DNA from 3 places in the Mesorhizobium sp. CA6 genome. Region 1 is predicted to be linked to each of the others. Evidence: predicted binding sites of a transcription regulator. Region 1 holds the regulator's gene; each other region holds the start of a gene.

Region 1 (10,048 bases):
GCCTCGATCAGCGCGCGTAAGGTTTCAGAAGTCGAGGTCCGCATAGTGCGATACCGGCGACAGGCCGCGCACCCGGTCTGAAAGCAGCGGCCGGAACGACGGCCGCGATTTCACCCGCGTGTACCATTCGCGCGCGGCGCCATGTTCGCGCCAGTCGATCTCGCCGAGATAATCGAGCACCGAAAGCGTCGCCGCCGCCGCGAGATCGGCATAGGTCACCTTGTTGCCGGCCAGCCAATGGCGCGTGCCGGCCAGCCAATTGGTGTATTTCATGTGTTGGCGGATGTTGGCGCGCGCGGCGCGGATGGCGGCCGAGTCCGGCGAGCCGCCGCCGGCGGTTTCCGGCATGACCGGCTTCAGCACGCGCTCCCGCACCAGATGCCGCGTCACTTCGCTTTCAGCCTTCGCCAGATACCAGTCGGTCAGCCGGCGGATTTCGGCGCGCTGCATCGGATCTTCGGCGAACAGCCGCTTGTCGCGCTTGAGCACACCGCGCGTCTCGTCGAGATATTCGGCAATCACCATGGCGCCGACGATCGGCACGTCGCCTTCGGCGAGCAGGATCGGCAGCGTGCCGGCCGGGTTCAGCGCCAGGAACTCCTTGCGCCGCGTCCACGGCTTTTCCTCGATCAGCGCCAACTCCTCGCCATACTCGCCGAAAGCGAGGCGCACGAAGCGGCAGGTGGCAAACATGGGATGATGGAAAAGCGTCAGCATGGTTCCGCGATGAAAAGGCGCACTGGCGAATCGGTGTCAGCGCCGATAAGTCTTGGCCGCCCGATTCCAGGGACTGTCATGGTGTTGCGACCTATAGGGGGACTTCCGCCCCATGACAAGCAAGCCCTTCCCTTAGCCGTCATTCAAAAGCAGAGGTTGCCATGGAAAGCCAGACCATCGTCGAAGCGCTGCTGCTTGGGCTGCTGGAGGGCCTGACCGAGTTCATCCCGGTGTCCTCGACCGGCCACATCCTGCTTGCCGGCCATTTCCTCGGCTTCCATTCCACCGGCAAGGCCTTCGAGATCCTGATCCAGCTCGGCGCGATCCTGGCGATCCTCAGCGTCTATTTCAGCAAGCTGTGGCAGATGCTGATCAAGCTGCCCAGCGATCCGCAGACCCGGCATTTCGTCATCGGCATCCTGATCGCCTTCCTGCCGGCTGCCGTAATCGGTGCGCTGGCGCATGATTTCATCAAGACCATATTGTTCGAATCGCCCCGGCTGATCTGCATCATGCTGATCATCGGCGGCGTGGTGCTGCTCATCGTCGACCGCATCAACCTCAAGCCGGTCCACCACGATGTCGAGGACTTCCCGTTGAGCGTTTATCTCAAGATCGGCCTGTTCCAGTGCCTGTCGCTGATCCCCGGCACCTCGCGCTCCGGCTCGACCATCGTCGGCGCGCTGCTGATGGGCGTCGACAAGCGCGCGGCGGCCGAATTCTCCTTCTTCCTCGCCATGCCGACCATGGTCGGCGCCTTCGCCTTCGATCTTTTCAAGAACCGCAACGTGCTGACCTCGGCCGATTTGCCGATCATCGCCGTCGGCTTCATCGCCGCCTTCGTCACCGCGCTCATCGTGGTGCGTTTCCTGCTCGATTACGTCTCGCGCAACGGTTATTCGCTGTTCGGCTGGTGGCGGCTGGTGGTTGGAGGACTCGGGTTGGCGGCGCTGATGGTCTGGGGGTGAACTGAGGTCGCTCTCTTATACTGCTTCGTCGAGTTCCTTCGCGCCCCCCTCTGCCCTGCCGGGCATCTCCCCCACGAGGGGGAAGATTAGCAGTTCCGCCAGCGGCACCACCTCTTGAAACGTTGGCGTCTGGCGAAAGCGAGAGCGACATCTGATCTCCCCCTCGTGGGGGAGATGGCCGGCAGGCCAGAGGGGGGCGCTGTCCCGCCAGCCCATCGCCGTTGGGCAGACCCTCAACTCTTCCCGTAAAACGCGTTCTCGACATGCACCGGCCAGCGCCAGGGCAGCACCGCCACCATGTCGAAGCGCATCGACAGCCGGCCGTAATCCGGCTGGCGCGACAGCCACAAATCCGCGGCACCCTCGATGCGGCGCTCCGATTCGCGGCCGATTGCTTCCATCGCCTCGATCAATGTCCGCCGCGCCTTGACCTCGACGAACAGCACGAGGTCGCCGCGCCGGGCGATGAGGTCGATCTCGCCGAGCCTGGTGCGGTGGCGGCGGGCAAGGATGCGATAGCCTTTCAGCATCAGCGCCAGCGCCGCCAGCCACTCGCCGCGGTGGCCGCGCCGATACGCTTTTCGGCGATGGCCGACCGTGCGTTCAGCCATCCCCGGCTCCATTCTGTTTGACCATGATCCTGTCCGAAAACCGGCCTCCACTTTTCGGGATCATGGCCTGTCCTTGAGCTCGATCAGCCGGCGGTAAAGCGCCTGCTTCTGGCCGCCGGTCATCTTCGCGGCTTCCGCCGCCGCCTTCGATGCCGGCATTTCGGCCGCAAGCGAGAGCAGGAGGCGGTCGATGTCGGCCGGCTGGTCCTCCGCCGCTTCGGGCGGACCGACACAGATAACGACCTCGCCCTTCGGCGTGTCGGCCGCCCCGTAATGGTCGGCCAGCTCGGCAAGCGTTCCGGTGCGCATCTCCTCGAAGGCCTTGGTCAGCTCGCGCCCGATGGCGGCTTTCCGCGCACCGCCCAGCGCCTCGACCATCGAGCCGAGCGTCTCTGCCAGACGGCGCGGCGATTCGAAGAAAATCAGCGTCGCCGGCACCTGCTTGAACGTCTCCAGCTTGGTCAGCCGCTGCCCGGTCTTCACCGGCAGAAATCCGGCGAACAGGAAAGCATCGGAAGGAAGGCCGGAAGCGGTCAGCGCCGCAAGCGGAGCCGAAGGTCCAGGGATGGGCACGACGCGGATGCCGTGATCCAGCGCCTCGCCGACCAGCCGGTAGCCGGGATCGGAGACCAAAGGCGTGCCGGCGTCGGAAATCAGCGCGACGCTCTGTCCGGCGGTCAGCGCCTCGATCAGCTTCGGCCCGGCCTCGCCCGCATTGTGCTCGTGATAGGCGGTGGTGCGGCGGCGGATGCCGTAGCGTTCGAGCAGCACCCGCGAGACGCGCGTGTCCTCGCAGGCGACGATGTCCGCTGCGGCCAGAGTCTCCAGCGCGCGCAGCGTGATGTCGGCCAGATTGCCGATCGGCGTCGCCACCAGATAAAGCGCCGGCTGAAGCGGCCGCGCCGCAATCTCGCTTTGTCCGATCAGATAGCTGCGTTTGTCGCCGGTCACCGAATGCCCCTCATTCCGAGCAATTCCCAGGAAAAGTGCGTCGCGGTTTTCCGTCCGGAATTGCGTAAGAACCAAGGCTGTTTCGCATGGCTGACGCCCCGTTGCAAAACGTGAGGTCGAGGCAACGAAATCGCCTTGCCTTTGCCACAGTGCGGAACGAAACCCACATCGGCGAATTTAACCCCTGATTCCCCGGGAGGAGGCAGGACCGAACGATGCCCAATCGCTTCGATATTTTTATCAGCCGACTTGAAAGCAAGACCGCCCGCGAGGGCATCCCTCCACACCCCATCGCCGCCGAGTCCGGCGCGCGCCGCGACAAGGCCGACCAGAAGCCTGTCCGTCACGGCGAGGCGCATGGCGAGAAGCACCGCGGCAAGCACCGCCAGAAGCACGACGCTTGAACTAACTGGCAACCTTTGCGACCTCGCGCCTCGTCATTCCAGGGCGGAGCAAGGAGCGAAGCGACGCGCGAAGACCCTGGAATCCATGCCGTTACACCGAAGCGCCACCCACGGTGCAGAATTCTGCACCGCCGCGCCCTTCGCGCGAGGTCACGGCATGGATTCTCGGGTCAAGCCCGAGAATGACGAAGATGCTCGATTACCGCGCCAAATCCGCCACCACCGCATCGAGCACGATCATGCCGGCGGTCGTGGCGCGCAGGCGGGCGTTGCCGACAGGCGCCACCAGGCCTTCTTCCTGCAGCACCGAAAGCCGCGCGCTTGAAAGGCCGCGACCCGAGAGCGCCTCGTAGCGCTGCAGGTCGATGCCTTCGGCCAGCCGCAGTCCCATCAGCAGGAACTCGTCCGCCTCCTCGGAACGCGTCAGGATCTCGCCGCCGGTGACGCCGTGGCCTTTGGCCTCGACCAGATTGGCCCAGGTTTCCGGCATTCTTTCCGCGATGGTCACCGTGCGGCGGCCGTTCTCGACGAAGCGACCATGCGCGCCGGGGCCGACGCCGACATATTCGCCATAGCGCCAATAGGTGAGGTTGTGCCGGCTCTCGGCTCCCGGCCGCGCGTGGTTGGAAATCTCATAGGCCGGCAGGCCTTGCGCCGCCGTTGCCTCCTGCGTCAGCGCGTAGAGGTCGGCAGCATGATCATTGTCGGGCAGCGTGAATTTGCGTGCCGCGTAAAGCGCGTGGAAGGGCGTGCCTTCCTCGATGGTCAGCTGATAGAGCGAAAGATGGTCGACAGCATAGCCGATCGCCTGTTCCAGCTCCGCCCCCCACGCCTCCGGCGTCTGGCCTGGCCGCGCGTAGATCAGGTCGAAGGACAGCCGCGGGAAGATTTCGCGCGCGAGGCCAATGGCGTGCAGCGCCTCCTCGACATTGTGCAGCCGGCCGAGGAAGCGCAGATCCTTGTCGTTCAGCGCCTGCACGCCGAGCGAGACGCGGTTGACGCCGGCGGCGCGGTAGCCGCGGAAACGCTCGGCTTCGACCGAGGACGGGTTGGCTTCCAGCGTCACCTCGATGCCGGCCGGCACCGTCCAGTTCCTCGCCACGGCCTCCAGGACGGCGGCCACCGTTTCCGGCTTCATCAGCGACGGCGTGCCGCCGCCGAGAAAGATGCTGGTCACCTCGCGCGGCCCGGTGCGGTCGCGCATGGTCTTGAGCTCCGTCTCGAAGGCGCGGGCAAAACGCTCCTGGTCGACCGGCTGGTGGCGGACATGGCTGTTGAAGTCGCAGTAAGGGCACTTGGCTGCGCAGAACGGCCAGTGGATATAAACGCCGAAGCCGGGGCTGCGGTCGAGCGGTAGGGGCACTGCGCTCATGCGGGTCCTGATCGCGCCAAATCCAATCTGGCCAAATTCAATCGCACTTCGGCGAATTTCTGAAAGGCGCGGGCGCGGTGCGAAAGCGCCGTCGCCTGGCCGGGCCTCCAGCCATGCTTTTCTTGCGCGCTCATCTCGCCAAAAGTCGTGTCGAAACCGTTGGGCAGGAACACCGGATCGTAGCCGAAGCCGAGCGTGCCGCGCGGCGGCCACACCAGCGTGCCTTCGGCCTCGCCGCGATAATATTCGGCCTCGCCGTCGGGAAAGGCCAGGCAGATGACGGCGACGAAGCGGCCGGTGCGCTGCGCGGGCTCCGTAGCGCCAACCTCCTGCAGCGCCACCTCGGTGCGCTGCATGGCCATGCCGAAATCCCTGCTGCCGTCCGGCGTCTCGGCCCAGCTGGCGGTATAGACACCGGGCGCGCCGTCGAGCGCGTCGACGCAGAGCCCGGAATCGTCCGACAGCGCCGGCAGGCCGGTCGCCTTGGCGGCGGCATATGCCTTGATATAGGCGTTCTCCTCGAAGGTGGTGCCGGTCTCGTCGGGTTCGGGCAGGCCGTATTCCTTGGCCGATTTCGCCTCGAATCCGAACGGCGCCATCAGGTCGGCGAATTCGCGCAGCTTGCCTTCATTGTGGCTGGCGACGACGATCTTCTTTCCGTTGAGCGAGTGCATCAGAAACCCCAGATCCTTGGCTCGGCGAACTCGATCGAATTGCCGGACGGGTCGCGGATATAGATCGAGTGCCCGCCCTGCGGCCATTCGAAATCGCTTTCGATGGCGATGTTGTTGGCGGACAGATGTTTGCGCCATGCGGCGATTTCATCGGCGGTTGCCGCAAAGCAGAGGTGCCCTTCGCCGGCCGTGCCGTGCGGCGGCACCTTCAGCCGAGCGTCCGGCGCCGGCGGGATCTTCGTTGCCTCGGCATTGAAGAGAAGCAATACGCCGTTGCCGCAGCGGAAGAAGACGTGGCGGCCCTCGACCTTACCCAAGGCTTCGAGGCCAATGATGTCGCGGTAGAAGGTTTCGGCGGCGTGTAGGTCTGTGACGTAGAGGGCGGATTCGAGGATTGCAGAGGGTATCACGAGGCCCCCCTCTCTGCCCTGCCGGGCATCTCCCCCTCAAGGGGGGAGATTGGCAGCTTCGGCGAAGGCGCCATTCTTGCAACGCTGGCGATTGGCGAAAGCCGTCGTGACACCCAATCTCCCCCCTTGAGGGGGAGATGGCCGGCAGGCCAGAGAGGGGGGCCTAGGCTCGGCATTCGGAAACCTACGCCACCGCCATCTGCTGCAGGCTCACCAAACGCGAAATACCCTTCTTCGCCAAGCCCATCAGCGCCGCGAACTGCTCCTCGGAGAAAGGCTCGCCCTCGGCAGTGCCCTGGATCTCGACGATGCCGCCCTTGCCGGTCATGACGAAATTGGCGTCGGTGCCGGCCGATGAATCCTCGAGGTAGTCGAGATCGATGACCGGCTGGCCGTCATGAATGCCGCAGGAAATCGCCGCGACATGGTCCTTCAGCACCTTGGCGACGCTCACCATCTGGCGCGCTTCCATCCAGCGCAGGCAATCGTAGAGCGCCACCCAGCCGCCGGTGATCGAGGCCGTGCGAGTGCCGCCATCGGCCTGGATGACGTCGCAGTCGACGGTGATCTGCTGCTCGCCCAGCGCCTGCAGGTCGACGACGGCACGCAGCGAGCGGCCGATCAGCCGCTGGATCTCCAGCGTGCGGCCGCCCTGCTTGCCGGCGGAGGCTTCGCGCCGCATGCGCTCGCCGGTCGAGCGCGGCAGCATGCCGTATTCGGCCGTCACCCAGCCCTTGCCGGAATTGCGCATCCAGGCCGGCACCTTTTCCTCCAGGCTCGCCGTGCACAGCACATGCGTGTCGCCGAACTTCACCAGGCACGAGCCTTCGGCGTGCTTGGAGACGCCGCGTTCGAAGGAGATGGCGCGCATTTCGTCGGCTTGGCGTTTGGAGGGGCGCATTCGGCCTTCTTTCTTGTCGTTTCCGGAATCGTGGCCGGCTTGTAGACGTATGCGCAGCATGGCGCAAAGGAAAAGGACGCCGCGCAGGAAAACGGGCCGCGTGACCGCAAACGCGCCACCGGTGACCGCAAACGCGGCGCTAGGTGACCGCGAGCGCGGCACCGGGTTGCGCCGCCGTAGCTTAAGTCTATATCTTTCGGAAGGAGGTTTCTCGCCGGAATGAACAAACCAGTCGATCCGACGTCGCAGTCGCCGGTACTTCAGTCACTCGACATGCGCTCGCGCGATATCTTCCGGCGGATTGTCGATTCCTATCTGCGCGACGGCGAGCCGGTCGGCTCGCGCAGCCTGTCGCGCATCCTGCCCTCTTCGCTGTCGCCCGCCACCATCCGCAACGTGATGAGCGACCTCGAGCATCTGGGGCTGATCTACGCGCCGCATGTTTCCGCCGGGCGGCTGCCGACCCAGACCGGCCTGCGCTTTTTCGTCGACGCCTTCATGGAGCTGGGCGACCTTTCCGACGACGAGCGCCGCACCATCGAGGCGCAGGTGCGCGCCTCCGGCTCGGGCGCGACGCTGGAGCATATGCTGACCGAGGCCAGCCAGATGCTGTCGGGCATGTCGCGCGGCGCCGGCCTCGTGCTCGCCTCCAAGCACGAGGTGGCGCTGAAGCACATCGAATTCATCCAGCTCGAGCCCGCAAAGGCGTTGGCAGTGCTGGTGTCGCAGAACGGCGATGTCGAGAACCGCGTCGTCGACCTGCCGGCCGGCACCACCGTGTCGCAGCTGCACGAGGCGTCCAATTTCCTCAATGCGCATATCCGTGGCCGGACGCTGGCCGAGGCGCGGGCGGAAATCGCCCGCATCAAGGACGAGACCAGGGCGGCCCTCGACACGCTGTCGCAGGATCTGGTCGAGAAAGGCCTCGCGGTCTGGGCCGGCGCCGAAAGCGGCCTGCCGGCGCGCCTTATCGTGCGCGGCCGCGCCAACCTCCTGGAAAACGTCACCGCTCAGGCGGACATAGAATTGCTTCGCCATCTGTTCGAGGATTTGGAAACCCAGGACGGACTGCTGCAGCTGCTCGATCTCGCCGAAGAGGGGCCGGGCGTGCGCATCTTCATCGGCTCGGAGAACAAGCTGTTTTCGCTGTCCGGCTCCTCGCTGGTCGTCGCCCCCTATCGCGACAAGGACGCCCGCGTCGTCGGCGCGCTTGGCGTCATCGGGCCGACCCGGCTGAACTACGCCCGCATCGTGCCGATGGTCGACTATACGGCACAGCTGATTTCGCGCATGCTTCGTTAGGTGTATCGATATTCAGGTGAGGCCGGGCCTGACCTGAACCTCGACACAGCTGAGGGTGCAAAGGAGAAGAACATGGCGCTGGAATCGCTCAAGGCCCAGATCAGCCTGCTGCTCGAGGAAATGGTGAACCAGCCCGAGGACGAGCACGAGATCCAGGAGCAGCTGCGCGAGAAATTGAGGGAGATGCGTGCCATGGGCCTGCCCCTGCCGGCTGATCTCGTCGAATTGGAAAAGCGCCTCGACGACGATCTGGATGCCGAAGAGGCCTGAGGCCGGCAAGTCACGTGCGCGAGCTTCTCTTTTCGATCGTTAGCCCAATATGTTCTGTCTCCGGGGCCTTATCGACTGAGGCACCCGAAGGCGGGACATAGTGGCAGAGACGGAGGACAGCATGATGCGGATCGCCGGCCTTGCGGGCCTCGCACTGGTTTTTGCCACGGCTGCCTTTGCGCAGCAGGCCGGTCAGCCCTTGCTCAGCGGCGAAAAAGCTTTCGGCGACTGGAAAGCCGACCGTCCGGGCGTGCGCCGGCTGCTGAAACCTGAGGATTTGCCGAAACCCTATATGACGGAGTCCGCCTCCAACGGCGGCGGCGTCACCGATCGTCCCGAGGATGCCAAGCCAAAGCTTCCGCCCGGCTTTTCCGCCGAGCTGATCGCATCGGGCGTCGACAGTCCCCGCGTCGTGCGGGTGGCGCCGAACGGCGACCTCTTCGTTGCCGACAGCCGGGCGAGCCAGGTGCGCGTCTATCGCCTCGCAGAAGGCAGCGCCAAGCCTGCACAGGAGTCGATCTTCGCCAAGGGCCTGACCCGGCCCTACGGCATCGCCTTCTACCCGCCGGGCGACAAGCCGCAATGGGTCTATGTCGCCAACAGCAACAGCGTCGTCCGCTTTCCCTACCGCGACGGCGACCTGGAAGCGTCGGGCAAGCCGGAAACCATCGTCGCCAAAGTCCCCGCCAGCCACCACTGGACGCGCGACATCGCCTTCTCGCCCGACGGCAAGACGCTCTATCTGTCGGTCGGTTCCGGCTCCAACATCGCCGAGGACATGGGCGCGAAGCCGAAGGGCGGCGTCGAGGCGTGGACGAAATCGCAGCCGCTGGGCGAGGCCTGGGGTCCGGAACAGGGCCGCGCCGACGTGCTGGCCTTCGACCCCGACGGCAACAACCGCAGAACCGTCGCCACCGGCCTGCGCAACTGTTCCGGCATGACCATGCAGCCGGCGACGGGCGCGCTCTGGTGCGTCGTCAACGAGCGCGACGAGCTCGGCGACAACACCCCCTTCGAATATGCCACCGCGGTGAAGGACGGCGCCTTCTATGGCTGGCCCTGGTATTATATCGGCGACAATGAGGACCCGCGCCACGAGGGCGCCCGCCCCGATCTCGCCGGCAAGGTCACGGTTCCGGACGTGCTGATGCAGGCGCATTCGGCGCCACTCAACATCGCCTTCTATGATGGCGCCAACTTCCCGGCCGATTTTAAGGGCGACGCCTTCGTCACGCTGCACGGCTCGTGGAACCGCAATGTCCGCACCGGCTACAAGGTGGTGCGGCTGAGATTCAAGGACGGCAAGCCGACCGGCGAATACGAGGACTTCGCCACCGGCTTCGTCATATCCGACGACGCGGTCTGGGGCCGGCCGGTCGGCGTCGCCGTGGCCAGGGACGGCACGCTGATCCTCACCGAGGACGGCAACGGCACGATCTGGCGTGTTGCGTATGGTGGGTAGCTCCCC
Region 2 (10,048 bases), on a different contig from region 1:
TTCGCCGCAGAACAGCCAGAAGCGAGCGCCAAAGCCGTCAGGCTCGGGCTCGGGAACGAACTTTTCCACCACCAGATCCTTGCGGTCGAACACTCCCGGGGAAACATCCGCAAGCGAGCCATGGATGCGGTAGCGATCGAGCAGCTTGGCATCGGGAAACGGCTCCGGCCTGCCGGCGCGCCGCGATCGTCGGTTGAGCGTCTGCTCTCGCGTCCCCAGATTGTTGAGGCTGCTCTTGACGATGACAGGGCCTTGCCAGCCGTGGTCCCGGTCGATCACGGCGCCGCTGACGCGACGCTTCGAGATGTCGGCTGCGCCGATGTTGAGGCAGAAGGGATAAGTGCGCGCGTATTCGACATATTCAGTTGGCGTCACGGTCGCGTCGACATGCAGTATCGCGATATCCGCCTCCGGCTTGGCCGAAGTGCCCGCAAGAACGCGCACGGAATGTCCCCGACGTTTCAACTCCTCCAGGAGATCGAAGAGCATGTAGGGGCTGTCGCGGCGCAGCAACGGCCCGCGACGGCGTTCAAAGCCGTCAAACTCATGTGTGATAACCGCGATATGTGCCATCCGCCCCGGCTTGGTTTCTTAAGCGTCCTCGATTATGCATTCGAATGCAATATCCTACGGGCGGGCTTGCATGACAGAGCATTGGAATGCAATTCGCAGACATTGGCAGTTGCTCGGGTCGCCGCTCAGGCCGCCGCCGCAAGTCGTCGAGGCTTATAACCGCGAACTTGACCTCGCTCGATCGCATGTCGTCATGCTCGGCGTGACACCCGAACTCGCCGGGCTTGGCGCGAGCACGACGGCGGTGGACGAATCCAGCGACATGATTGCCGGCATCTGGCCGGGCGACACCGATATGCGCAAGGCGGTGCAGGGCGACTGGTTCGACTTGCCGTTTCCCGGCGCGAGCATCGAAGCGCTGATCGGCGATGGCTGTCTCTCGGTCATCGGCGCCGCCGACCTCAGACGCTCACTGTTCGTGTCGATCGCGCGTGCGCTCAAATCCGACGGGCGTGCCGCCATCAGGCTTTATGCTTCCCCCGGAACTCCAGACGACCCGAAGGATGTCCGCGCCTTGGCGCTGAGCGGCGGCGTCTCGACCTTCCATGAACTCAAATGGCGCGTGGCCATGACCGCCATCGGCGGAGCGCCTGATTACACGATACCGGTGAGGGGCATCCTCGAACAATTCGACAGGATGTTTCCCGACCGCGAGGAGCTGTCGGCTCGAACCGGGTGGGAGCTGCCGACCATCGGGACCATCGACGTCTACCGGAGCTCGTCCGTAGTCTATAGCTTCGCCCCGGCGGCAGCGCTGATCAAGGAAGCCCAGACCTTCTTCGATGACGTACGGCTGGCCTCGACCGGCACATACGGGCTCGCAGAACGCTGCCCGCTGCTGGTGCTGCGTTCGCCGAAAGGCCTGGACTGACGGGCAGGATTGCTCGTCGGCGCCTCGCGACAGCCCGTGCATCTCGGCCTGGCGTTTCTCAGGAGAAAAATTTCGCGTCGTCGCCCCGTTGCGCGCGCCTTGACTCCGGCAACCCAGCGGCCTATCTCAGCGCCACGTTAGCACTCGCCTTTGGTGAGTGCTAACTTATATCCGGCGGCCTCGCCGGATGGAGGAACAGTTCTCACCGTTCTCATTCGAGGAAGAAAACATGGCAAAGTCCAAGTTCCGCCCGCTTCATGACCGCGTGGTCGTTCGCCGGGTCGAATCCGAATCCAAGACCGCCGGCGGGATCATCATCCCGGATACGGCGAAGGAGAAGCCGCAGGAAGGCGAGATCATCGCCGTCGGCTCCGGCGCCCGCGACGAAAGCGGCAAGCTCGTGCCGCTGGACGTCAAGGCCGGCGACCGCATCCTGTTCGGCAAGTGGTCGGGCACTGAAGTCAAGCTCAATGGCGAAGACCTTCTGATCATGAAGGAATCCGACATCATGGGCATCATCGGCTGATCATCGGCCTCACCTGAATCTTCATCTTCGGGCTCTTCCCGAGCCCCTGCCAGGAGCTAAAACATGGCTGCCAAAGACGTAAAATTCTCCCGCGATGCCCGTGAGCGCATGCTGCGCGGTGTCAACATCCTCGCCGACGCGGTGAAGGTCACCCTTGGCCCCAAGGGCCGCAACGTCGTCATCGACAAGTCGTTCGGCGCTCCGCGCATCACCAAGGACGGCGTCACCGTCGCCAAGGAAATCGAGCTTGAGGACAAGTTCGAGAACATGGGCGCCCAGATGGTCCGCGAAGTCGCTTCGAAGACCAACGACATCGCCGGCGACGGCACCACGACCGCAACGGTTCTGGCGCAGTCGATCGTCCAGGAAGGCCACAAGGCGGTCGCCGCCGGCATGAACCCGATGGACCTGAAGCGCGGCATCGACCTCGCCGTCACCGAAGTCGTCACGGCGCTCGGCAAGGCCGCCAAGAAGATCAAGACTTCCGAGGAAGTCGCCCAGGTCGGCACGATTTCAGCCAATGGCGACGAGTCGGTCGGCAAGATGATCGCGGAAGCGATGCAGAAGGTCGGCAACGAAGGCGTCATCACCGTCGAGGAAGCCAAGACCGCCGAGACCGAGCTGGAAGTCGTCGAAGGCATGCAGTTCGACCGCGGCTACCTGTCGCCCTACTTCGTCACCAACGCTGACAAGATGGTCGCCGATCTCGAGGACGCCTACATCCTGCTGCACGAGAAGAAGCTGTCCAACCTGCAGGCCATGCTGCCGGTCCTGGAAGCCGTCGTCCAGACCTCGAAGCCGCTGCTCATCATCTCGGAAGACGTCGAAGGCGAGGCCCTGGCCACGCTGGTCGTCAACAAGCTGCGCGGCGGCCTGAAGATCGCCGCCGTCAAGGCGCCGGGCTTCGGCGATCGCCGCAAGGCCATGCTGGAAGACATCGCCATCCTCACCGGCGGCCAGGTCATCTCGGAAGACCTCGGCATTAAGCTCGAGAATGTCGGCCTCAACATGCTCGGCCGCGCCAAGAAGGTGTCGATCTCCAAGGAGAACACCACCATCGTCGACGGCGCCGGCAAGAAGGCCGAGATCCAGGGCCGCGTCGCCCAGATCAAGCAGCAGATCGAGGAGACCACCTCGGACTACGACAAGGAGAAGCTGCAGGAACGTCTGGCGAAGCTCGCCGGCGGCGTTGCCGTGATCCGCGTCGGCGGTGCGACCGAAGTGGAAGTCAAGGAAAAGAAGGACCGCGTCGATGACGCCCTGAACGCGACCCGCGCGGCCGTCGAAGAAGGCATCGTCGCCGGCGGTGGCGTCGCGCTCCTGCGCGCTTCGGGCAACCTCAAGGCCACCGGCGCCAACTCCGACCAGGCCGCCGGCATCAACATCGTGCGTCGCGCGCTGCAGGCTCCGGCCCGCCAGATCGCGGCCAACGCCGGTGCGGAAGCCTCGATCGTCGCTGGCAAGATCCTCGACAACAAGGGCGCGACCTTCGGCTACAACGCCCAGACCGGCGAGTATGGCGACATGATCGCCATGGGCATCGTCGACCCGGTCAAGGTCGTGCGCACGGCTCTCCAGGACGCGGCCTCGGTCGCCGGCCTTCTGGTCACGACCGAAGCCATGATCGCCGAAGCTCCGAAGAAGGAGTCGGCTGGCGGCGGCATGCCTGGCGGCATGGGCGGCGGCGGCATGGGCGGCATGGGCGGCATGGACTTCTAAGAAGTCTGACCCATCACTGATACGGAAAGGGCGCCGAAAGGCGCCCTTTTTGTTTTGCATTTGGAGATCCGAGTCCTCAGGCGGCACTCTCCGCCTGCCGTGTCGCCTTGCCAGCCAGCACCGCCTGCTCGACCAGCGCAGCGACCTCGTCGGCAACCGCCTGGACCGGGGCACGGTCGCGGGTGGCGCGGGCGATCACCATCAGGCCTTCCAGCGAGGATTCGACCAGCAGGGCCAGCGCCTGAGCGCGCCGCTCCGGCACCCCTGCCCTGACGAATGCCTGGCGCAGCAGTCCGATCCACTGCTCGAAGGCCGAGCGGCAGATTTCAACCAGGTCCGGCACATCGTTCGGCGCATCGAGCACCACCGGCGCGACAGGACAGCCGAGCGAGAATTCGTTCTCCTCCAGCATGCGGGCCACCGACTGATAGATGTGGTGAACGGCAACGGCGGGATCGCTTTCCTCCAACAGCGCGGCGCCCAGCCGCTCCGTCACGTCGGCGACACTGGCGCGCGTCACCTCGACTACCAGTTGGTCCTTGCCGCCCGGGAAATGGAAATAGAGCGACCCGCGCGGTGCTGCGCTGGCGCTTAGAATGTCGTTCAGCGACGTGCCGTGATAGCCGCGCTTGCGGATGAGCAGCGCCGTCGCCTCGATCATGCGGGTGCGTGTGTCCGTCGCCACGTCGACCTCTCAAAATGTCAACCTCTGTCAGGAGCACGCATTATAGGGCTTGCCCTGAATATGACAATCGGTCTACATAATATGTAAATCGATCTACATATACCGGAGGCAAAAATGCGGACTTACCGCCTCGAGGAGTTCGGCGACATCCAGGGGCTGGTCATGCGCAAGGAAGCGCTTCCCAAGCCGGGTGCAAACCAGATCCTGGTACGAGTGCGCGCCGCCTCGCTCAACCGCCGCGACACGATGATCCTCAACGGCACCTATCCTCTGGCACCCCGCGCGGGCATCGTGCCGCTGAGCGACGGTGCCGGCGAAGTCGCGGCCGCCGGCGACGGCGTCACTCGCTTTGTCGTCGGCGACCGCGTCACCGGCAGCTATTTCGCGCGCTGGATCGACGGCCGCATCCATCCGGGCGTAATCGACCAGCTCGGCTGCACACTGGACGGCGTGCTGAGCGAATATGCGCTGCTTGACGAGCAATGGGCGGTGCGACTGCCGGACCATCTTTCCTGGCAGGAGGCTGCGACCTTCACCTGCGCCGGGCTGACCGCCTGGAGCGCGCTGACGCACGCGGAGATTCCGAAGCCGGGGCAATGGGTTCTCACCATTGGCTCAGGTGGTGTTGCGTTGTTTGCCTTGCAGTTCGCCAAGCTCATGGGCTGCCGTGTGGCCGCTGTCACCTCGCGGGCGGAGAAGACCGACAGGCTGCGGGCGCTCGGCGCCGACCTCGTCGTCGCGGCAGCCGAGACACCGGAATGGGGCATGAAGCTGCGCGAGGCGACCGGCGGCATCGACCTGGTCATCGAAACCGGCGGCCCGGCGACTTTTGCGCATTCGCTGATCGCCAGCACGCTTCACGGGCGCATCGTGCTGCTCACCGTGCAGGACCGCAACGGCAAGTCGGTCGAAATTCCGGGCGCCGTCTATCAGCGCAGCCTCGTTACCATCGCCCGTCTCTTTGTCGGCAGCCGCAACGGGCTCGAGGCGATGCTTGCCGCGGTCGCCACGCACCGGCTGAGACCGATCATCGACAAGGTCTTCCCCTTCGCCGAGGCGCGCGAGGCTTACCGCCATTTCCAGCTGGGCGACGTCTTCGGCAAGGTCGTCATCGACGGCGCGTGACCATCATGCTTTCCCGCAAACAGAAAGGAGATCAGCCATGACAATCCGCGAAGCCTCGGCCCAATGGCAAGGAACGCTCAAGGAAGGATCCGGCCGGCTGCGGCTGGGCAGCGGCGTTTTCGAAGGCGCTTATTCCTTCCCGTCGCGCTTCGAGAACGGCCCAGGCACCAATCCGGAAGAGCTGATTGCGGCCGCCCATGCCGGCTGCTTTTCGATGGCGCTTACCGCCGTTCTCGGCGCCGAAGGCCACACGGCCGAGAGCATCCACACCATCGCCAAGGTGCATCTCGGCGCGACCACGGCCGGGCCGACGATCACCCGCATCGAGCTCGAAACTCAGGCGCGCATCGCCGGCATATCGGCCGACGATTTCGAGCGGCTGGCGCAAAAGGCCAAGGCGGCCTGTCTCGTCTCGCGCGCGCTGGCCGGCGTCGCCACCGTCACGCTCAAGGCGAGCCTCGTAGCTCAATGAAACGACAGGAGAAGATCAAATGACCCATGAACACATCATCGACATCGCCGCGGCCAAACGCTCCGCCGAAACGGCGGAAATCATGCGGCGCTACAACGACGTCTTCCAGCGCCACGACCCTTCGGCACTGGACGAACTGGTGGCGCAGGACTGCGTGATCGAGAACACCACGCCGGCGCCCGACGGCGCCCGCCGCACCGGCAAGGCGGCTTGCGTCGAATTGTGGTCGGCGATCGCTACCGGACCCGGTACCCGCTTCGACATCGAAGAGACGTTCGTCGCCGGCGACCGCGCCACGATCCGCTGGCGCTTCTGGGTGGCCGACGGCAGTTCGCTGCGCGGCGTCAACCTGATGCGTGTCGCCGATGGGCAAATCGTCGAGGCGATGGGCTATGTGAAAGGCTAACCGTCGACCACCGCAACCGCATCGACCTCGATCAGATATCCAGGCGACAGGCTGGCCACTCCCAACACGACGTTGGCCGGCTTGTGGTCCCCGAACAGAGCCACGCGGGCGGCATCGATGATCGGGTAATGGTCATCGAGCCGATAGTCGACAACGTAGATCATGATCTTCGCCACGTCGTTGGGACGGGCGCCTGCGGCGGCAATAGCCCGACCGAGATTGGCGAACACCTGGCGCGTTTGAGCCGTGAAATCACCTTCGCCGACAAGCTTGCCGTTCAGGTCTTCAGGTTCCTGGCCGGCGATAAATATCAACCTGGTGCCCTTCGCCACGACGACTTGGCTGTATGTGTCAGGCTTGGGCAGATCCTGGGGATTGATGCACTCAAGCGTCACTGCGACCGCCTTTCTTATTCGGATTTCCGGCCTTACTCGGATTTCTGGATCTCTCGAGCCTCATTAGCCCAAAGCTCCCCCGAGGCGACATGGGCTACGTAGAGGGCTGGCGCCAAAGGCTACCGATCGGCAAGCGCCAGCTTCGCGCCGAGCATGACGAACGCGGCGGCAAAGCTGCGGCGCATCCATGTCAGCACCTTCGGCCGCGACACGATGTGGCTGCGCACCGATGCCGCGAAGACGCCGTAGATGGCGAAGACGACGAACGTCATCAGCATGAAGACGCCGGAGAGCTCCAGCATCTTGGGCAGCGCGTGCGGCTCGGTGGTGCTGACGAATTGCGGCAGGAAGGCAAAGAAGAAGATCGACAGTTTCGGGTTCAGGATGTTGATCAGGATGCCCGAGGTGATCGTTCTGGCGGTCGAGCGCGGCGCGGCGTCCTCGTCGATGCTGAGGCCGCCTTTTTCCTTCAATGTGTTCCAGGCCATGTAGAGCAGATAGGCGACACCGAGATATTTCAGCGTCTCGAAGGCGATGGCGCTTGTGTGCAGCACTGCGGCCAGGCCGGTGATGGCGGCCGCCATATGTGGGATGATGCCAAGCGTGCAGGCGAAGGCCGCGATAATTGAGGCGCGCGCGCCGCGCGAGAGGCCGGCGCCAAGCGTGTAAATGACGCCGGTGCCGGGCGAAGCCACGATGATCAACGACGTCAACAGGAATTCAATGCTCATGGATTTCCTCCGCTGCCCTGCCCGGCGGGAAGGTACCGGGAGGCTTGCAACAGGGCAAGCGGGACACTTTTCCTCGCCCCCGCGATGCGGGGGCGAGGAAACTAGCTGACCGCCAGCCCATGCGCCGCCCTCGCCATCAGGCAGTCGCCGCCGCCGGGCATGCAGGCGCGGCAGACGTCGGGGCGCAGCTCGTAGATGCCGCAGGCCGTGTGCTTGCCCACCTCGCCGGTGAGCGCCGAGCATCGGCCGCCCTCGCAGCGCATGCCGGACTGGTCGGCCGCTACCAGCTCGGCCGGGATGCGGTCGAGCTGCTCATCCTCCTCGGTCGAAAAGCGCGGCCAGTCCGCCGAGTAGGAGCAGCAGGCGCCGCAGCTCTGACAGTCGAAGACGGCGACCGCGCCGCTGTCCTCGTCGACAGACACAGAGGACTGACCGAGCAGGCCGAGCGGCCCGGCTGTGCGACCGCCGTCCTGCGGCAAGGGCGCTACTTCTTCCTGGTCTTGCGCGCCGGCGCTTCGGCCGGCGACTTGAACAGATCGGTCGCAACCTCTGCGGGCGCATCCGGCTTTGCCGCCGGCTTGGCTGGCCTGGCCGCGGCGGGTGGAGCTGTCGGCTGGTCCTTGGCGGAGAATTTTATGGCCATGTCAGTCCTCGTCAGAAAAGCGCGATGATGGCGCATTCGGATTGCGCAAGCGGCCGATCAGCGCCGAGACCGCCGTGATGTTCATTTCCTCGGGCGACCAGTTCCTGGCGTCCTCTATGTGGTGCGGCGCCAGCTCACGATGCGTGCTGCCGCTGTAGGCGGCATCCTGATAGCTGGTGCGTTGACGGGTCTTGGCGTCTTCCCGCACATACTCAATCAGATAGTTCGGGGCTTCGGCGCGGCCGCGCACGCCAACGCGCACCTGGGCATCGCCATGCGCGCGCTTGCAGCGTTCGAGCCTTTCCAGCACTCGGCGAACATATTCGATCGGCTTGTCAAGGGTGTCGACCATATCGGCGATGGTCGCATCGGCGGCGATCGGCGTAGATGGCACGCGTTTGGAGGCCATCAGCGTGTGCCTGCCGGTTTCGGCAAAGCCTGCCCACATGATTCATTCGAGCTAGCGGTCAAAATCTTCTCCTGCCCGCAGGTTGATGCCGAAATGGCAGAGCGTCTTTCGGCCATGACCACGCACAAAGCAACATTGGCGTCGGATTAAATTGCGGACGTCCGCATCCTAGCCTTGCAGCATCCTTATCACATCGTGGCGGACGTTGGGGCTATCCGCAAAAGGGCAAAAAATTCGTCGGCTGCGGAACCAATGTCCTGGCGGGCCGTTTCCACTCAAGCCGTCAGCAATTCACGAGCAATCGAGAACGGCTGACGGCAAAAAGCGCCTCCCGCGCCATAACAAGCGCGAGAGGCGTTTTCTGTTTTTCACCGCTCCTGATCGGTCGGACGGATAAGTATCTCGTTGACATTGACCCTTGGCGGCTGGCTGACGGCATAGAAAATCGCGTTCGCAATGTCTTCCGCGGTCAGCGCTTCCATCGTGGCGAGACGGTGTTCGAGTCCGGCCTTGGATTGCACGTTGGTGATATGATCGCCGAGTTCGGTACGCACAAGGCCCGGCTCGACGACGGTGACGCGCACCTTGTCGGCATAGACCTCGCGACGCAGCGATTCCGAAAAAGCCACCACCCCGAACTTTGTCGCCGCATAGCCGCTGGCGCCGGGATTTGCGACCCGGCCGGCGACCGAGGAGACGTTGACGATGTGACCCTTTGAAGCCTTCAGGTGCGGCAGCGCCACCTTGGTGGTCGCCATCAGGCCGATAAGGTTGAGCTCGATCATCTGGCGCCAGTCGTCTAGATCGGCTTCGGCCGCAGGAGCAAGCAGCATGACGCCGGCATTGTTGACGAGGATATCGAGCCGCCCCCATTCGGATACGACCTTGTCGACCATCGCGGTGATGTCGCCGGGCTTGGCGATGTCGGCTTCAATTGCGAGCGCGACGCCATCGGCCTGTTCGATGCGCGCAACCAATGCTTCGAGGCGATCGGCACGACGGGCGGCGACCACGACTTTCGCGCCGGCCGCGGCAAGGACCACGGCGGTGGCCTCGCCGATGCCGGACGAAGCGCCGGTGACGAGCGCGACCTTGCCCGTGAGTGGTGAATTTGAGGTTGTCATGAGAAATCTCCAGGAGCCCGGCCCGCCCCTTCAAATAGGCCGCGCCGCCGGGGCTTGAAGACCCCATCAGAGCAGTCGAAGCAATTGCCGAGCCGACCCGGGCTCAATCCTGTTCGTGCGGCCCGGGCTCCGGCCAAGGCTCCCTGGCGGCTTCCGCATACCAGTGCCGCATCGCGGGCGTCGCCAAGACCGCGTCGACATAGGCGCGGGTGACGGGCGCCAGTTCGCCGCCATAGGTGTCGAAGCGCGTCACCACCGGCGCATACATGGCATCGGCCGCGGTGAAATGGCCGAACAGGAACGGCCCGCCCTCGCCATATTGCTCGCGGCACTGGCGCCAGATCGCTTCGATCCTCGCCCGCTGCGCCT
Region 3 (10,048 bases), on a different contig from region 1:
GGAATATGAGACGGACGGCTCCGTCTCCTTCATCGGGCGGGCCGACGATGTCATCACCTCATCCGGCTACCGCATCGGACCGTTCGATGTCGAAAGCGCGCTGATCGAGCATCCGGCGGTCAACGAGGCGGCCGTCGTCGGCGTGCCCGATCCGCAGCGCACGGAGATCGTCAAGGCGTTCGTAGTGCTGGCGCCCGCCTTCAAGGGCAGCGAGGCGCTGGCCGAGGAACTCGCCCAGCATGTGAAGACGCGACTGTCGGCGCACTCCTATCCGCGCGAGGTCGAGTTCGTCAGCGAACTGCCGAAGACACCGAGCGGCAAGATCCAGCGGTTCTTGCTGAGGAAGGCCGAGGTGGAGAAGCGCAAGGCGGAATAAAGATTTGGCTCTACCATGATTTCCGCCACGCAAAAGCCGCCAAGTCGGGCGATGGCTGCCAAGGGCTTTGATCGCTAATTTGGGGTTGCAGCATGCGGTTGGTCTTGACGCTTCTCATTGCGCTGGCGGGCAGCGCGGCATATGCCGCCTCGGCGGAAGACGATTATATCGCCGCGCGCGACAAGGCGATCGCCGATATCACCGCGCAGGAAAGCGCCAATACAGCGATCGAAACCATCGATGCCCAGAACGAGAAGGCGCTGGCCGACCTCCAGCAGCGCCTCGCCGGCATTCTCGGGCCCCTTTCCGTCAAGGGTTTCCCGGCGACCGGCACCATCAATGTTCAAAGCCTCAACGCTTCCGATATCGGCTACGGCATGCTGGACGGGCTGCGATATGCGCAGAGCGACGACGGCCCAAGCATCGTCGCCTCGACGCGCGGGTTGACCGAGCGCTGGCTCAAGTCCAAATCGTCCGAAGCGGAAGCGGATTTCAAGCTGCCCGCCGACATCGGCGCGGCGTTGAAGCTCGACAGTTTTTACACCCAGGCCATCGGCAGCGACGCGGCATTCTCGGGCACGCTCGACTTTTCGTTGAAGAAGCCCGACGGCGCCGATGCGGTGGTCGCGCGGCTCGGCGGCTGGACCCAGGATGTCGGACCGATCTACGACCAGCACGTCGTCGTGGCGGTCGTCAAAGGCGACCGCGTGCTGATTGCCGAGGCACCCGCCTCGCCCGCCGTGCCGAAGATCGCGGCCTGCGATTCAATCTGGGCAGCCGCCGACGCCGCCGCGCAGAAAGCCCAGCAGGCCGACCAGGGTTCGGACCAGGACGATCCGCAGGTCTCCGATCCCGCCAACGCCGCCTGGGAAAAGGGCGACGCCGACTACCGCGCCTGCATGGCCCAGCGCCTGCCCGGCGACCCGTCCTTCCCGGCGCTGCTCAAGCAGGCGCAGGACCTTGCCGACGACATGGCTGGAAAATAGTCCGCCAGGGCAATTCCAGGAAAGCGCAGCGGCTCTCGACGTGGAGCGGTTTCAAACCATAGAGATAGAGCGGGCCGGCGCTGTCGAAGCCGAGCCGCTCGAAACCCTCAGCCTCCGTTCGCCCGCATGTTGCGCCGAGAAACGCGCCGCGCGACGGGGCGCGCCGCTTCCGCGATGATCCCGTTGGTTTGAGGCGCAGCATCCATGCGCGACCTTGCGTCGGTCACCCGATGCAGGCGCTCGTAAGGCAGCAATTCCCGGATGCGGGCGTTGAGCGCTTCGACTTCGGCGCGCAAATCCTCGCATTCCTGCTTCTGGATATCGAGCTGGATCTGCTCCGACGCCTGCTGCAGCGAAAGCCGTGAGAAATTGGTGCTGACCTCGGACAGGTTCTTCTTGTCGGCTTCGCTCTCGTCCTTGAGAACGGCGAGCCTTTTCTCCGCAATCTGGCGTTCGGTGACGGCGTCGTTCAGCTGCGCCTTTAGCCTGGTGATCTCGTCCGTGGCTTCGCCATTGTCTGTCGAGACCTTGTCCAGACGCGACTGCAGTTCCTGGATCTCGGCACGCAAACCGCGCATTTCCGCGTGGCTGCGTGCCAATTCGGCGGTGCTGTCGCTCTCGGCGATCCGCGCCGCCTCGATTGTTTCGGCAAGCCTGGCCTGCGCTGCCTCGAGCGCTTTCTGCAGCCGGGTTTCTTCCTTTTCGTGGTTGCCGATTTGAGCCATCAGCTCGGCGATGTGGGCGGTTTCGCTGGCGTGGGTTGCCGCGAACTCGTCGAACTTGTGCCGGGCCTCCGCCTCGCGCTTTTGCGCCTGCTCCAGATCGACCGAAAGGCCGACCTGCTTTTCGCGCAGCAGCTTGTTCTCGGCGCTGCGCCTGTCGACTTCGACGGTCTTGGCCGTCAGGGCTTTGACGATCTCGCCGAACTCCGTCTCGCGCCTGGCGGTCTCATTGCCCATCTCCACCAGCTCCAGGCGCACCGCCGCAAGCGCCGAGCGCAGCTGCTCCCGGTCCTGGACGAGGCTCGCCTCGCGCTGCTGCCACGCTTCGGCCGCGCCGTCGCGTTCGCGCTGCCGGCGGGCGGCGTCAAGCAATTGTTCCGACAATGTCTTGTGTTCGGCGGTGAGAGCGAGGTTTGCCAGCTCCAGCTCGTTGGAGCGCAACACGTCGCGATGGAAGACGTTGAGGACTTCGCGCGTCATATGATGCGCAGTGGCGATCTCCGCCAGCTTTGCCTCGATCTCCTGCAGATGGCCCTGCCCGTCCCGGAAAAGCCCGGTGACGGCCTCCAGGGCGGCCAGCCGCGTCTGGGTATGCGGTGTCAGCCGCGATGGCGATGCGTCGGACGGCTCTTCGGCCGGCGGATTCTCGTCGCTTGCAACCAGTTCCCGACCGGCGACGGCGTCGTCTTCCGACGGCGGCTGTTCGTCATCTTTGAGAACGTCCTCGAACGCCTCCGCCAGATCCGATTGGAGTTCCTGAAATTCCTTATCGACGTCCTCGGCCCGCTTGATCAGAGACTTGAAATTCATCACGGCACATCCCTTACGCTCGACGACACATCTTTTACGCTCGCCCCCGGGCGTACTTAACGAATTACTAATCTATCGCGTTACCTTCCGTTCGGGAAGCCTGTGCAAAGGAAACCAAAATTAAGGTTATCGCCGGTCCCAATCTGATGCGGATCCGCGCTAGGTGAGCCCCTCTCCCGTTCCTAACATATGTTAGCTTTCTCTCCGGATAGGTGCTGAAAGCATGCGCAGCAGAAGGGAAAGACAGCGAGCTGCTTGTCATCATTCAGATGAGCGATGCGAAGACTTCTGGACGGAAAAAAGAAGCTCCCGCCGTATAAATTTTCTCTTCCTCGGCCGCCCATGATCGATCGAGTGGAGTTGCTTGCGCGAGCATCCGGTTGCCGTGGCTCTATGGGAGTCGACGCGGGAGGCGGATGGGCCGACCTCCCGCGTCGGTGCATCAACTCTTGATGTCGATGCGCTTGACCTGCGACTGCGCCTTCTCGCTCTTCGGCAAGGTGACGGTCAGCACGCCGTTCTTGAAGCGGGCATCCACCTCGTCTTCCTTGACCTCGTAGCCGACCGGGATGCGGCGCTCGAAGCGGCCGTAATAGCGCTCGGAGAACTGCCTATCCTTGTCCTCCGTCTCGGAGCGCTTCTCGCCTCTCAGCGTCAGCACGCCGTCGTCGAGCAGGACCTCGATGTCTCTCTGTTCGAGGCCAGGCACCTCGGCCATCACCTTGATCTCCTTCTCGCCGTTGGAGATCTCGACGCTCGGCCAACCGGCGCCGAGGGCGGAGACACCGCCAAAAGACGGCAACCGGCTGTCGAAGCCGCGGAAAACGTCGTCAAACAGGCGGTTCACCTCGCGATGCAGCGACAGGAACGGATCGCGCTCACCGTCGCGGAATATGCTTGGAAGCTGGTTGCCGTTGCTCCGGCCCCAGGGGATCAGATCACGGACACTCATGGTTTGCTCCTTTCTGTTCATCGGCTCGAAAAGCTCCTACGCGCCGGGCAGTGCCCGGCGCGTAGCGCGGATGCGCTCACAGAAGCCCTCAGGCGGCGTGCTTCTCGGCTTCGATCTTCTTTGTCGTGCCTTTGAGCGTTGCCTTGTCGGCTGCGATCTCGATCCGCCGCGGTTTCATCTCTTCTGGAATTTCGCGCTTCAGATCGATCGTCAGCAGCCCATTGACCAAGCTGGCGCCAACGACCTTGACGTGGTCGGCAAGCTCGAAGCGGCGCTGGAATGCACGGCCGGCGATGCCACGATGCAGGTACTCGCCCTTGTCCTCGCCGGCTTTCTGGCCAGAGACCATGAGCATGTTCTGCTCCTGGGTAATGGCCAGTTCGTCCTGCGAGAACCCAGCCACCGCCATACTGATGCGGTAGTCGTCTTCTGCGGTCTTGGCGATGTCGTAGGGTGGCCAATTGTCGACGGTCTCGATCCGGCTCGCCGTCTCGAGCGCGTTCAGCATTCGATCGAAGCCGATGCTCGACCGGAACAGGGGACTGAAGTCAAACGTGGTTCTCATAGCTACATCCTCCATTGAGCAACATAGATACGAGGGGCGCCAAGGAAGCGGCGCCCCTTGACCTTGCCGGTCTCTCTCAAGCACCGGCGTAATCGATCTGGGAATTCAACACGGGCACGTCAAGGCCCCACTCCGAAGCCGCCTTCAAGGTCGTGAAAGTCAGTCCCTTCGTCTGCATGCAGGCGGGCAAATCATGAGTTGGAGGCGGCCGCACAACCACGACCGCCTCGCGGAGCTGATCTTCAATGGATCGCGATGATCCCGTCGACGGCCCGCCATTCCGATGCCCTGATGAGCCGATGGTGAGCGACACGGACAGAATGCAAGGCGCCAGCCAGCTCGCGCTGCCAAAAGCCCAGAAAGCCCCTCAGCGCCGGGAAATCCGGGGCAAGATCATAGTCCTGCCAGACGTAAAGCTGGAGCAGGCTGGGATGGTCGGGCAGATGATAATGGATCTCGGCAGTGGTCAAGCCATACCCATTCATCTGCAAGCGGAATTCCCTGCTGACCGCCATCGCCTTCGGCCTTCACGCGCTCAGCCGGTCGACCACCTGCCGGTGGTCGTCATCGGCAGGGCCGCTGGGCGGCGGAGCCAGCGCATCAAGCCGGCGCAGCGCATCCATGATGTCGTCGAAGGAGACCGGCCGCTCGGTGCCCGGCGGCTGGCGCAGCGCCGGCATCGATTCTACGGCGCAAGCATCGGACGCCCAGGACGAAAGGATCGCCCGCTTTTCCCATATATCGAGCGAGCCGTCCTCCAGCACATCCCGCGGGTGCTGAAAATGCCTGGCCGGCGACAGCAGCCGGTCGAGCGAAAGGTCTGATAGTTCGGGAGCTAGGGAAGGAATGATCGGCGAAAGCGTCTGTCGGTCCATTTCTGTCCTCCGTCTCCAAAAACTCCTTGCTTCGGGTTCCAATTTCTCAGCGGTCCCGGCGCTGCCGGGCGCCGATAATCTTGTTCAACTCAATCGCGAATTCAAGCCTCTCTGCTATCGGAGCGGGCCAATTTACCGCATGTTTTCAGCGCGCTAGCACTCAACAGTCGAGAGTGCCAAAAAATTTGCGGTAACCCCTTGAAAGTAGATGAAGGCAAAATTAGTTCGACATGCGCGCGATGCCGAAAGGGTCGCGCGAGCCCCGCTCCGGTCCTGCCGGTCCGGAGCGGAGGAACTGCTCGCAATCTGTTTGTCCTGAAGGAGAACGATATGACGTTCCGTCCATTGCATGACCGCGTGCTCGTGCGCCGCATCGAGGCCGAAGAGAAGACGGCCGGCGGCATCATCATCCCCGACACTGCCAAGGAAAAGCCGCAGGAAGGCGAAGTCATCGCCGTCGGGCCAGGCGCCCGCGACGATAGCGGCAAGCTCGCGCCCCTCGACGTGAAGGTCGGCGACCGCATCCTGTTCGGCAAGTGGTCCGGGACCGAGATCAAGCTCGATGGTGAGGACCTGCTCATCATGAAGGAAAGCGACGTGATGGGTGTGATCGAGCAGGTCGAGACGCTGAAGAAAGCCGCCTGACCGGGGCTTCGATCGAACCGCAACCCAGTCAATGAAAGCTGCCTAAACAAGGAGTGATCCAATGGCTGCCAAGGAAGTCAAATTCCATTCCGACGCCCGCGAGCGCATGCTGCGCGGCGTCAACATCCTCGCCGACGCGGTGAAGGTGACGCTCGGTCCGAAGGGTCGCAACGTCGTCATCGACAAGTCGTTCGGCGCGCCGCGCATCACCAAGGACGGCGTCACCGTCGCCAAGGAGATCGAGCTCGAGGACAAGTTCGAGAACATGGGCGCCCAGATGGTTCGCGAAGTCGCTTCGAAGACCAGCGACCTCGCGGGCGACGGCACCACCACGGCCACCGTGCTTGCCCAGGCGATCGTTCGCGAAGGGGCCAAGGCCGTTGCGTCGGGCATGAACCCGATGGATCTCAAGCGCGGTATCGACAAGGCGGTGGATGCCGTCGTCGCCGAACTCAAGGTCAACGCCCGCAAGATCACCAGCAACGACGAGATCGCCCAGGTCGGCACCATCTCGGCCAATGGCGATGCCGAGATCGGCCGCTTCCTGGCCGAGGCTATGGAAAAAGTCGGCAACGAAGGCGTCATCACCGTCGAGGAGGCCAAGACCGCCGAGACCGAGCTGGAAGTCGTTGAAGGCATGCAGTTCGACCGCGGCTATCTCTCGCCCTATTTCATCACCAACCAGGACAAGATGCGCGTCGAGCTCGAAGAGCCCTATGTGCTGATCCACGAGAAGAAGCTCGGCAATCTGCAGGCCCTGCTTCCCGTGCTCGAAGCCGTGGTCCAGTCCGGCAAGCCGCTCCTGATCATCGCCGAGGATGTCGAGGGCGAGGCTTTGGCCACACTGGTGGTCAACAAGCTGCGCGGCGGGCTGAAAGTCGCCGCCGTCAAGGCGCCGGGCTTCGGCGACCGGCGCAAGGCCATGCTGGAGGACATCGCCATCCTCACCGGCGGCACGGCCATCAGCGAGGATCTCGGCATCAAACTGGAGAACGTCACGCTGGAGATGCTCGGCCGCGCCAAGAAGGTCGCGATCGAGAAGGAAAACACCACCATCGTCGACGGCGCCGGCAAGAAGGACGAGATCCAGGGCCGCATCACGCAAATCAAGGCCCAGATCGAGGAGACCACCTCCGACTATGATCGCGAAAAGCTGCAGGAGCGGCTGGCCAAGCTCGCCGGCGGCGTTGCCGTGATCCGCGTCGGCGGCGCGACGGAAGTCGAGGTCAAGGAGAAGAAGGATCGCGTCGACGACGCGCTGCACGCCACGCGCGCGGCGGTCGAGGAAGGTATCCTGCCCGGCGGCGGCGTTGCCCTGCTCAGGGCGGCCAAGGCGCTCGACACAGTCGCCGTCGACAACCCGGACCAGAGATACGGCGTCGACATCGTGCGGCGCGCGATCGAGGCTCCGGCGCGCCAGATCGCCGAGAACAGCGGGTCGGAAGGTTCGATCATCGTCGGCAAGCTGCGCGAGAAGACCGAATTCGCCTATGGCTGGAACGCCCAGACCGGCGAATATGGCGACCTCTACAAACAGGGCGTCATCGATCCCGCCAAGGTCGTGCGCACCGCGCTGCAGGATGCGGCCTCGGTTGCCGGACTGCTCGTCACCACCGAGGCCATGGTGGCCGAGAAGCCGAAGAAGGAGGCCGCTCCGGCCATGCCGGCCGGCGCCGGCATGGACTTCTGAGACGCCGACGGGAGCCCGCTTCTGGCAACGGGAGCGGGCGTTTCGAAACGCACGATGGGAGGCCCTTATGGATATGATGAGCGGCAATGGCTCGGTTCCGGCACCGACGCGCCCGGCAAGCGAATTCCTCGCTTATGAAGCCGAATGCCGAAGCGCATTGAAGCCGCTGCTGGCAGGCTTGCTCGACACGGCCGAATCCGCCGGGTGGAACCGGCGGACCGTTGCCTCAACGCTGATGTTTCTTGCCGCACAGCACGTGTCGGCCACCGAAACATCCAGGGGCGGCTAGCGAAGGTCGGGCCTCGCCTCCAAGGCGGGGCCCATGTGACTGCGAACGGACGAGGATTGCCATGATTGCAGGACGATTGCGCGAATGCCTGAGAATCTTGCGATGGGAAGCTGCCGACGTCGCCGAGGAACTTGGCTGGCCCAGAAACGACGTGACGCGCTGGCTCGAGGGGCGCGCGCCGGTGCCGCTGGCGGTCGCCGCCTGGATCGAGGCCCTCGCCAAGGCACACAAGGCGCTGCCCCCGCCGGGCCTTAACCGGCAGAATTCAGCGACGCACACGCCGGCAGGCCCGGTGGTTGTGCAGACGTTCAACGGCATAGGCCAGCCGCGGCCGCACGGCGTCGTCCTGCAACCGCCCTACCCGCGCCGACATGTGCTGGCCGGGACGACCGGCCATCGTCCCGGCGCCATGAGCATCCACCCGAATGAGGGTTCTGACCATGAACCACGACCGCTTTGAAGAGCCTGTCACCATCCTTGTCGGAATGGGTTTGCCGGTCCGGCTCGAGACCGTGATGGAAGCCTATGCCCTGCTGCAGGATTGGCCGGCCGCGAGCAGGAGCAGCGCGCATGCGATCGCGCTCAATTCCTGCAAAGCCGGCATTGCCGGCGAGATCGACGCGGAAACGGTGCGGGCAACCCTTGTTGCTTTCGCCCGCCGCCACGATATCCTGGCGCCGGACCTGGTTTCTCTGGCGCCTGCGGCGCTGGCAGGGAGCGCATCCACAAGCAACAATGGCTGAAAATTTGAAACCCGGCGCGTGCTGGCGCGGCGGCCAAAATAACCGAACCCAGGAATTCTGAATGACGACGGACACCAAGGCGAAGGAAACCAGGACATTCGAGGCGGACGTCTCGCGGCTGCTGCATATGATGGTGCACTCGGTCTATTCGGACCGAGACGTTTTCCTGCGCGAGCTGATCTCCAACGCGGCGGATGCCTGCGAGAGGCTCCGCTTCGAGGCGGTGAGCCGGCCAGAGCTTCTGGGCGACGATGCCAAGCCACGCATCACGATTGCCGCCAATCCGGACAACAAGGAGCTTTCGGTCGAGGACAACGGCATCGGCATGAGCCGCGACGAGATGGCGGAGGCGCTGGGCACGATCGCGCGCTCCGGCACCCGCGCCTTCATGGAGCGCGTCGAAGCCGGCAAGGCGGCGGAAGACACGCAGCTCATCGGCCAGTTCGGCGTCGGGTTTTATTCGGCCTTCATGGTCGCAGACCGTGTCGACGTCATCAGCCGCCAGGCCGGCAGCGACGAGGCCTTCCGCTGGTCGTCCGACGGCAAGGGCACCTACGAGATCGCGCCGGCGCCGCTCGAGGCAGCACCCAAGCGCGGCACGCGCGTGGTGCTGCATCTGATGGAGGACGCCTCGTCCTACACCACGCCCTATCGGCTCGAGGGCTTGGCGAAGTCGCAGTCCGGGCATGTGCCGGTGCCAATCACATTTGTCGAAAAGCCCGGCGCCGAACCGCGCGACATCGCCGACGGCACGGCGCTTTGGGTGCGGCAAAAGAGCGAGATCAAGCCGGAGGAATATACCGACTTCTACCGCAGCATCGCCGGCCAGTATGACGAGCCAGCCTCGACCATCCATTTCCGCGCCGAGGGCCGGCAGGAATACAGTGTACTCGCCTTCGTGCCGGGATCGCGGCCGTTCGACCTGTTCGACCAGGACCGCAAGGGCCGCATGAAGCTCTATGTGCGGCGCGTCTTCATCACCGACGAAGCCGATCTGCTGCCGCGCTACCTGCGCTTCGTGCGCGGCCTGGTCGATTCCGCCGACCTGCCGCTCAATGTCTCGCGCGAGATGATCCAAGAAAGCCCGTTGCTCGCAGCGATCCGCAAGGGCGTGACCAACCGCGTTCTCGGCGACCTCGCCAAGACGGCCGAAAACGATGCCGAAGCCTACGCCAAAATCTGGGAAAATTTCGGCGTCGTCCTCAAGGAAGGTCTCTATGAGGATTACGAGCGACGGGAGCAGCTGCTGAAGCTTGCCCGCTTCCGTTCGACGACCTCAGGCGAAGGCTGGCGCAGCCTTGCCGACTATGTCGCAGCGATGAAGGAAGGACAAAAAGCGATCTTCTTCATGGCCGGTGACGATCGCGCCCGGCTCGAAGCCTCGCCCCAGCTCGA

What was found. Region 1 encodes HrcA, which represses chaperone genes, less so after heat shock. Its sites were predicted from a motif close to GTTAGCACTCNCNNNNNGNGAGTGCTAAC; they were not measured.
Region 2: a site for HrcA is predicted at 1,581-1,609, ahead of groES (co-chaperone GroES). Genes of this name have one in related genera too.
Region 3: a site for HrcA is predicted at 5,439-5,467, ahead of groES (co-chaperone GroES). Genes of this name have one in related genera too.

The regions. Positions count from the first base shown of each region.
Region 1 is NZ_JAIUHI010000015.1:124-10,171, reverse strand. It holds gene queG (tRNA epoxyqueuosine(34) reductase QueG) at 1-44, opposite strand, end outside; gene LB526_RS21785 (glutathione S-transferase family protein) at 25-717, opposite strand; gene LB526_RS21780 (undecaprenyl-diphosphate phosphatase) at 879-1,685, shown strand; gene LB526_RS21775 (YraN family protein) at 1,919-2,296, opposite strand; gene rsmI (16S rRNA (cytidine(1402)-2'-O)-methyltransferase) at 2,357-3,247, opposite strand; gene LB526_RS21765 (hypothetical protein) at 3,463-3,651, shown strand; gene hemW (radical SAM family heme chaperone HemW) at 3,851-5,023, opposite strand; gene rdgB (RdgB/HAM1 family non-canonical purine NTP pyrophosphatase) at 5,020-5,697, opposite strand; gene LB526_RS21750 (VOC family protein) at 5,697-6,107, opposite strand; gene rph (ribonuclease PH) at 6,292-7,008, opposite strand; gene hrcA (heat-inducible transcriptional repressor HrcA) at 7,228-8,310, shown strand; gene LB526_RS21735 (hypothetical protein) at 8,383-8,580, shown strand; gene LB526_RS21730 (PQQ-dependent sugar dehydrogenase) at 8,702-10,042, shown strand.
Region 2 is NZ_JAIUHI010000004.1:344,854-354,901, forward strand. It holds gene LB526_RS08315 (hypothetical protein) at 1-444, opposite strand, end outside; gene LB526_RS08320 (class I SAM-dependent methyltransferase) at 644-1,444, shown strand; gene groES (co-chaperone GroES) at 1,674-1,970, shown strand; gene groL (chaperonin GroEL) at 2,034-3,689, shown strand; gene LB526_RS08335 (TetR/AcrR family transcriptional regulator) at 3,766-4,374, opposite strand; gene LB526_RS08340 (zinc-dependent alcohol dehydrogenase family protein) at 4,489-5,499, shown strand; gene LB526_RS08345 (OsmC family protein) at 5,537-5,971, shown strand; gene LB526_RS08350 (nuclear transport factor 2 family protein) at 5,991-6,377, shown strand; gene LB526_RS08355 (RidA family protein) at 6,374-6,772, opposite strand; gene LB526_RS08360 (LysE family translocator) at 6,892-7,503, opposite strand; gene LB526_RS08365 (YkgJ family cysteine cluster protein) at 7,605-7,925, opposite strand; gene LB526_RS08370 (hypothetical protein) at 7,988-8,146, opposite strand; gene LB526_RS08375 (hypothetical protein) at 8,148-8,555, opposite strand; gene LB526_RS08380 (SDR family NAD(P)-dependent oxidoreductase) at 8,924-9,679, opposite strand; gene LB526_RS08385 (glutathione S-transferase family protein) at 9,783-10,048, opposite strand, start outside.
Region 3 is NZ_JAIUHI010000006.1:231,487-241,534, reverse strand. It holds gene LB526_RS11620 (acyl-CoA synthetase) at 1-376, shown strand, start outside; gene LB526_RS11615 (hypothetical protein) at 469-1,362, shown strand; gene LB526_RS11610 (hypothetical protein) at 1,470-2,894, opposite strand; gene LB526_RS11605 (Hsp20/alpha crystallin family protein) at 3,337-3,846, opposite strand; gene LB526_RS11600 (Hsp20 family protein) at 3,935-4,411, opposite strand; gene LB526_RS11595 (usg protein) at 4,654-4,926, opposite strand; gene LB526_RS11590 (hypothetical protein) at 4,939-5,286, opposite strand; gene groES (co-chaperone GroES) at 5,617-5,931, shown strand; gene groL (chaperonin GroEL) at 5,993-7,621, shown strand; gene LB526_RS11575 (hypothetical protein) at 7,695-7,910, shown strand; gene LB526_RS11570 (helix-turn-helix domain-containing protein) at 7,972-8,370, shown strand; gene LB526_RS11565 (DUF982 domain-containing protein) at 8,351-8,653, shown strand; gene htpG (molecular chaperone HtpG) at 8,715-10,048, shown strand, end outside.